2 regions of the Nonomuraea sp. NPDC001699 genome follow, and region 1 is predicted to be linked to the other one. Evidence: riboswitches for the same ligand, from Rfam matches in the RefSeq annotation. Region 1 holds a riboswitch; the other holds the start of a gene.
What was found. A riboswitch is a leader RNA that binds a small molecule or an ion and turns the genes downstream of it on or off. The one in region 1 is predicted to bind cyclic di-AMP.
Positions count from the first base shown of each region.

Region 1 (3,198 bases):
CGTGACGGCCGGGCCAAGGCCATCGGGGTCTCCAACTTCACGGTCGCCACCCTGACCCGGCTGATGAACGAGACCGACATCACGCCCTCGATCAACCAGATCGAGCTGCACCCGTACTTCCAGCAGCGCGAGATGCGGGCCTTCCACGAGGCCAACGGCATCCTGACCGAGGCGTGGAGCCCGCTCGGGCAGGGCAAGGGGCTGCTGGCCGACCCGGCGCTGCGCGTGCTGTCGGAGAAGTACGGCAAGACGCCCGCGCAGATCGTGCTCCGCTGGCATCTCCAGCTCGGCAACGTGGTGATCCCCAAGTCGGTCACCCCGGCGCGGATCGAGGAGAACATCGACGTGTTCGACTTCATCCTCGACTCCGAGGACCTGGTGGCCATCGGCGCGATGAACTCTGGGCGGCGCATCGGGCCCGACCCCGACTCGTTCAACCTGACCTGAGCGCTCTACGATCTCGGGCGTGCGAGATTTCACCTGGGGAATAGCGGCGACCGGCGGCATCGCGCGTACCGTGGGGGCGGCCATCGTGGCCGAGCCCGGCATGCGGGTGGCCGCCGTCGGCTCGCGGAGCCTGGTCAGGGCGCGGGCCCTGGCCGACGAGCTGGGCGCGGAGTCGGCCTACGGCTCCTACGAGGCCCTGTGCGCCGATCCGGCCGTCGACGCGGTCTACGTGGCCACGCCGCACGCCCAGCACCTGGAGGTGGCCGAGGCGGCCATCGCGGCGGGCAAGTCCGTGCTGTGCGAGAAGCCGCTGGCGGCCGGCGTGGCCGACGCCGAGCGCATGGTGGCGCTGGCCCGCGCGGCCGGGGTCTTCCTCATGGAGGCCATGTGGATGCGGTTCAACCCGCTCATCCAGCGGGTGGCGGCCGATCCGCGTTTCGGGGAGATCCGCTCGGTGCGGGCCTCGTTCGGGTTCGCGCTGCCCTACGACCCCGCCCATCGGCTGTGGGCGCCGGAGCTGGGCGGCGGGGCCCTGCTCGACCTGGGGATCTACCCGTTCGGGCTGGCGCAGCTCCTGCTCGGCATGCCGCGTGAGCTGCGGATCACCGGCTCGCTGGCGCCGAGCGGGGTCGACGCGGAGGCGGGCGGGGTGCTGCTCTACCCGGACGGGCGGCGGGCGCTGGTGGACGTGTCCCTGCTCGCCCATCACGCCAACGACGCGAGCGTGGTGGGCACGTCGATGCGGGCCGACATCCTGGCGCCGTTCTGGGCGCCGCAGCGGGTGCTGCTGTCGGGGCCGTCGATGGAGACGGAGGAGCTGGTGCTCGACCCGGCCGACAACGGGTACGCCGGGGAGCTGCGCGAGGTGCGCGCCGCCACGGCCGAGGGCCGGACCGAGAGCGCCGTCATGCCGCTTGACGAATCCCTTGCCATGATGGGGCTTCTGGCCGACGCGCGGGGGCAACTCTCCTAGCTGCGCCTTTAGGCATTTGCCTTCTTCTTGCCCGATGTATTACCTTGTGGGGCATCTCGCGGCAGACGTCCGGTTTGTCCGGCTTTGTCCAACCATCGCAAGACATTTCACAGGATCGTCCTGTGACCGCTGAATCCGCCTCCGGGCGGAACCGGGGACCCACGTCCTTTGGGGTGAATCGGCACTTCGGTGCCGTAGGGCAGCTTCCACGTCCGAACCCGTCAGCTAACCCGGTAAGCGGCATGGAAGCAAGGAGTAATGCCCTCGATGGCCAAGCACCGTCCCATCCGTGCCCCGAAGATCAACCACCTCCGCGCCGCGCTCGGCGCGACCATCATCGCCACCGCGATCGGCGCCCACGCCACCGCCGCCGGCGCCGACAGCGTCGACCCGGCCGCCTCCACCGGCCACTCGGCCGTCGCGCCGCAGGCCGCCGCCCAGACCGGCAGGGCCGGGGAGACCCAGGTCAACGTCACCGCCGCACAGGTCCTGGCCGTGGCCAAGGCCCAGGTCGGCATCTCCGAGAACGCCTACGGCGGCGGCACCAAGTTCCAGAAGTGGTACGCCGACTCCCAGCGCGCCGCCGAGACCGTCGCCCGCGACGGCGGCAGCCGCCAGGACTACGTGAACGCCGCCTGGTGCTCGATGTTCGTCTCCTGGGTCGGCGAGCAGACCGGCGCCCGCCCGCAGGTCGGCTGGGACGCCTGGACCGTGGCCCACGCCAAGTGGTTCGCCGCCAACAAGCGCTGGGGCACCGAGGCCAAGCCCGGCGCCGTCGTCTTCTTCTCCTGGGGCGGCAGCAAGAGCCTGGACGCCATCCAGCACGTCGGCTTCGTCGTCAAGGACAACGGCAACGGCACGATCTCCACGGTCGAGGGCAACACCGGCAACGGCAAGGTGGAGGAGCGCGTCCGGCCGAAGTCGCAGGTCGTCGGCTACGGCTACCCGCAGTACGCGGGCTGACCTCCCCGGCTTCGAGCGCGGCTTCGAGCGCGCGTCCCGCACGAGGGACGCGCGCTCGCCGCGTCTCAGGGCCGGACCGCCACCAGCGAGTACAGCACCGGCAGGTGCGAGTCCCCGAACGGCAGCCGGTAGCGGCCGTCCTCGCCCTCGGTCAGCAGCCCGCGCGGGTCCAGCTCGGCGGCGACGTGCTCGCCCAGCTCGGCCACCGTGAGCCCGGCGCGCGCCGCCGCCGTGACGATCTCGCCCACCGAGTACGGGTACTGGACGGTCTCCTGGGCCTCGGTCACCACGCCGGCGTCGGCGTACGTGCCGGTCACCGTCTCGCGGTGGGCCTGGCCGCCGCCGTAGGGCCAGTCGGCCACCAGCGGGTCGAGCGAGGCCACCGTCTGGTAGGCCGGATGCAGGTCGACCAGCACCAGCCGCCCGCCGGGCCGCAGCGCCATGGCCGCGCCGCGCATCCAGGCGGCCAGGTCGCCGATCCAGCACAACACGCCGTACGTGGCCACGGCCAGGTCGAAGCCCCCGGCCAGCGACTCGGGCAGCCGCTGCGTGTCGGCCTCCACGAACGTGGCCGCCAGCCCTGCCTCGGCCGCCAGGTCGCGGGCGCGCGCGACCGCCACCGGGGAGAAGTCGACGCCGGTCACCCGCGCTCCGAGCCGCGCCCAGCTCAGCGTGTCCATGCCGAAGTGGCACTGCAGGTGGAGCAGGTCCTTCCCGGCGACGTCGCCGGCCAGGCCGCGTTCGAGCGCGTAGAGGGTCTGCCGGCCGGCGAGGAAGGCGTCCACGTCGTAGAACCTGTCGGCGGGCGTGGAGCC
Region 1 covers NZ_JBSFGF010000009.1:105,648-108,845, forward strand. The annotation lists gene ACWCSU_RS26915 (aldo/keto reductase) at 1-447, shown strand, start outside; gene ACWCSU_RS26920 (Gfo/Idh/MocA family protein) at 467-1,420, shown strand; cyclic di-AMP (ydaO/yuaA leader) riboswitch at 1,538-1,675, shown strand; gene ACWCSU_RS26925 (CHAP domain-containing protein) at 1,688-2,383, shown strand; gene ACWCSU_RS26930 (class I SAM-dependent methyltransferase) at 2,449-3,198, opposite strand, start outside.

Region 2 (3,198 bases), on a different contig from region 1:
CGTCCGCGTCGGGGCGTTCGCCGGGGGTGGGGCCGGAGGTGTCCGGGTCGTCCGGGTCGTCGGGGTGACCTGGGGACTCAGGGGGTTCGGTGGTGCCGGAGGGTTCCGGCGGGCCGCCGTCGCCGGGGCGCCCGTCCTCGTCGTCCCTGATGGCCACACCGCCGCCGTGGCCCGCCGCGACCGCCGTACCGGGCTCGTCGGCCCCTCTGGCGACCGCTCCCGCAGGCTCGTCCCCCTCCCGGGGCGGGTCGTTCCGCTCGCTCATCTGCCTCCCCTTCACGCGAGCTGCTCTCGTACGTACTCGCGCCACCGTGCCGCCAGTGTCTCGGCGGTCAGCCCCACGGAGGCGAGCGCCTGATCGACGCCGGCCACGCGGGCATCACGGTAGAGCCGTACCAGGGTCCCGTCACCGAACCGGTCTGCGAGGAAGCGACACGCCATCCAGGCCTCCTGGTACGCCCGCGCGAGCCGTCCGGGGTCGGCTGCCGTGGGGGCGAAAGCCGCGGCTCCGGGCAACTCGCTCGGCAGTCGGCCGGCCCGTACTTCGGCGGCGAGTTCGGCGGCGGCCGTCCTGACGGGGAGTCCGGCGTCGCGGTAGGCCACGTAGTCGGCGAACCCCTCGTAGAGCCAGACGGGCAGCCGGTCGGTGCCCGCGGCGACGTGCGTGAGCTCGTGGGTGAGGACGACGTCGCGTCCGGTGGGGGTGAGCCGAGCGAAGGAGCCGGGGACGATGATCACCCTCGGGCCGTCGGCCACCGCGGCCAGCCCGTCCAGCGGGCCCGTGCCCGCCAGCCCGGCCGCCTCGGCGTCGGAGTCCGGTACGACGACCAGCGCGCGTACCGGCCGGCCGAGCAGCGCGGACACCCGGCGACCGGCGAGGTCGGCGCGACGGGCGAGATCGGCGAGCACGCCGGGCTCGGCGCGATGCCCCACGACCACGGACCGTCCGCCGCGGACCACCTGACCGCCGCCGGCCCACAGATCGCGCGCCCCGGCGGGCAGGACGGCGCCGGGCGGCGCGTCGGCGACCACGAGAACCGCCGCCAGCAGCAGGACGGACAGGAGCAGACGCGGACCGCGGAGGGACGGACGCACCTGCGAGGACACGGCCCGATGCTAGTCGGCCCGCGGCCCGCACGCCCCCTTCACGAGACCGGGCCCACGCCCTCTCCGCAAGGCCGGACCTGCGGTTCGCAGCAGGAAGCCGGACATGCGACAGGCCCCGGCCCGGACCGGGGAGGGTCCGGGCGGGGCCTGTTGTCACGCGCCGGGACGCACCGCGCCGACGAACGACGACTTCCGCCATCCGCCCAGTTTGTCGATGCGCACCCGTTCGCCGGTCCTCGGCGAATGGATCATCTTGCCGTGGCCGACGTACATGCCGACGTGGCCCAGCCCGTTGAAGAACATCAGGTCGCCCGGCTTGAGCTTCCGCCAGGAGACCTTGTGCCGAATGCGGGCGAACTGGCTGCTCGTCACGCGCGGGAGTCGCACCCCGGCCTTCTTCCAGGCGTACTGGACGAGTCCGGAGCAGTCGAACGCACCAGGACCCGTGGCCCCGTACCGGTACGGGTCGCCGATCTGGTGCTTGGCGACGGCGACGGCCTTGTAGGCCCTCACCTTCTGCCTGGCGGCCTTCGCCGCCTTGGCCGACCTGGCGCTCTTCGCCGACTTGGCCGACCTGGTGGTGGCCGCCTCGGCGGTGCTGGACACCGCGGTGAGCCTGACGGCCGATTCGCTCACCGTCTGCGCCCCGGCCGGCACGGCATGGAGAACCGCACCTCCGGCCGTCACGGTCATCGTGAGTGCGACGCCCTTCAGGGCGAGACGGGACAGACGGGGGTTATGCAGGGAGGTAGACAGGATTTCTCCTTGTGTCTTCCACGAACGCCTACCGGGTTAGCTGACGGATTCGGGCCTGGAAGTCGCCCTACGGCGCTGAACGCGCCGATTCACCCCTGATCCCGGGGGATGACGGGATCTTTGGGTCCCCGGCTCCGTGCCTCCTGGCTGCACGGACTCGGCAGGTCGCCACTCGATTGATGTGCCTGAATGGGGATATCGGCGGCGACCGACGGATTTTTATGTGGTCCACATCGGGGGGTTCCGATGTCGATTCGCGGCTCGCATGGCTTGCCGACCGCGACGCCAGAAACTACGCCGAGGGGTCAAGAAAGTGCAAAGGGGGAGTCAGGTTGTAAAGATCGAATAAAGGCACGAGTAAGGGAGGAAACCCCTGCTGGAGCCACAGGCTCCGTTACCTAAATGTGACCCTTCTCACACTTCCCGACGCAGGCGCTTGTCAGGGCCCTTTGACACCTTTTGTCCCCTTCGTCCCACAGGCCGGAAGAGCGGGCACGCCGGTGGTCCCTGCGGCCTTCGAGACGGGCGGCCGAGGGCGAGTGTCGGGAGGAGTCCCGGTGGACCGGAGGTCAGGGGCGGATGGCTCCGACCAGCGGGCGGCGATAGTCCGAGAGCCGGACGACCTTCACGACGTCACCCGTCTGCGGCGCGTGGACGATCTTGCCCCCGCCCGCGTAGATGCTGACGTGCCCCAGCCCCTCGCTGAAGATGAGGTCCCCGGGCTGGAGGTCCTTGATGTCCACCTTGCGTCCGGAGCCCCAGGCCCACTGCTGCCACGTCGTACGCGGCAACGAGACGCCGGCCGCGCGCCAGGCGGCCTGGGTCAGCCCTGAGCAGTCGTAGCCGCGCGGGCCCGTGCCCCCGAAGATGTACGGCTTGCCGACCTGGGCGAAGGCGAAGCGCAGAACGGCGGCCGCGTTGCCCGAGGCGGGACCGGTGTACTTGATGCCGGTGCTGTTGGGGTTGCCCGGGTTGTAGGCCCCCAGCTTGTCCAGGAGCTTCTTCTGCTCGCCGACCAGCTTCAGGACCTCGGCGCGCTCCTTCTGGACCGCGTCCCGCTCCTTGTCGGCGTCCGCCAGGGCGGTCTCGGCGTTGTCGCGCTCGACCTTGAGCCCCTTGTTCTCGCGGTCGAAGGCGGCCAGCTTCTCCAGCCGCTCGCGCGAGAGCTGCCCGGCCATGGCCATCCCGGCCAGCAGGTTCTCGGGGTCGTCCGCGCCCATCAAGCCCGGCAGGGACGCGACGTCCCCGCCCATCTTGTACGAGTCCACCGCCGCCCTGATGATGTCGGCCCGCAGGTCGGCGACCGTCTGCAGCTTCTGCTTGTAACGGTCGTTC
Region 2 covers NZ_JBSFGF010000003.1:448,300-451,497, forward strand. The annotation lists gene ACWCSU_RS12260 (M48 family metalloprotease) at 1-265, opposite strand, end outside; gene ACWCSU_RS12265 (hypothetical protein) at 277-1,107, opposite strand; gene ACWCSU_RS12270 (C40 family peptidase) at 1,261-1,743, opposite strand; cyclic di-AMP (ydaO/yuaA leader) riboswitch at 1,874-2,036, opposite strand; gene ACWCSU_RS12275 (C40 family peptidase) at 2,433-3,198, opposite strand, start outside.
Region 2: another riboswitch for cyclic di-AMP. It lies ahead of ACWCSU_RS12270 (C40 family peptidase); the one in region 1 lies ahead of ACWCSU_RS26925 (CHAP domain-containing protein).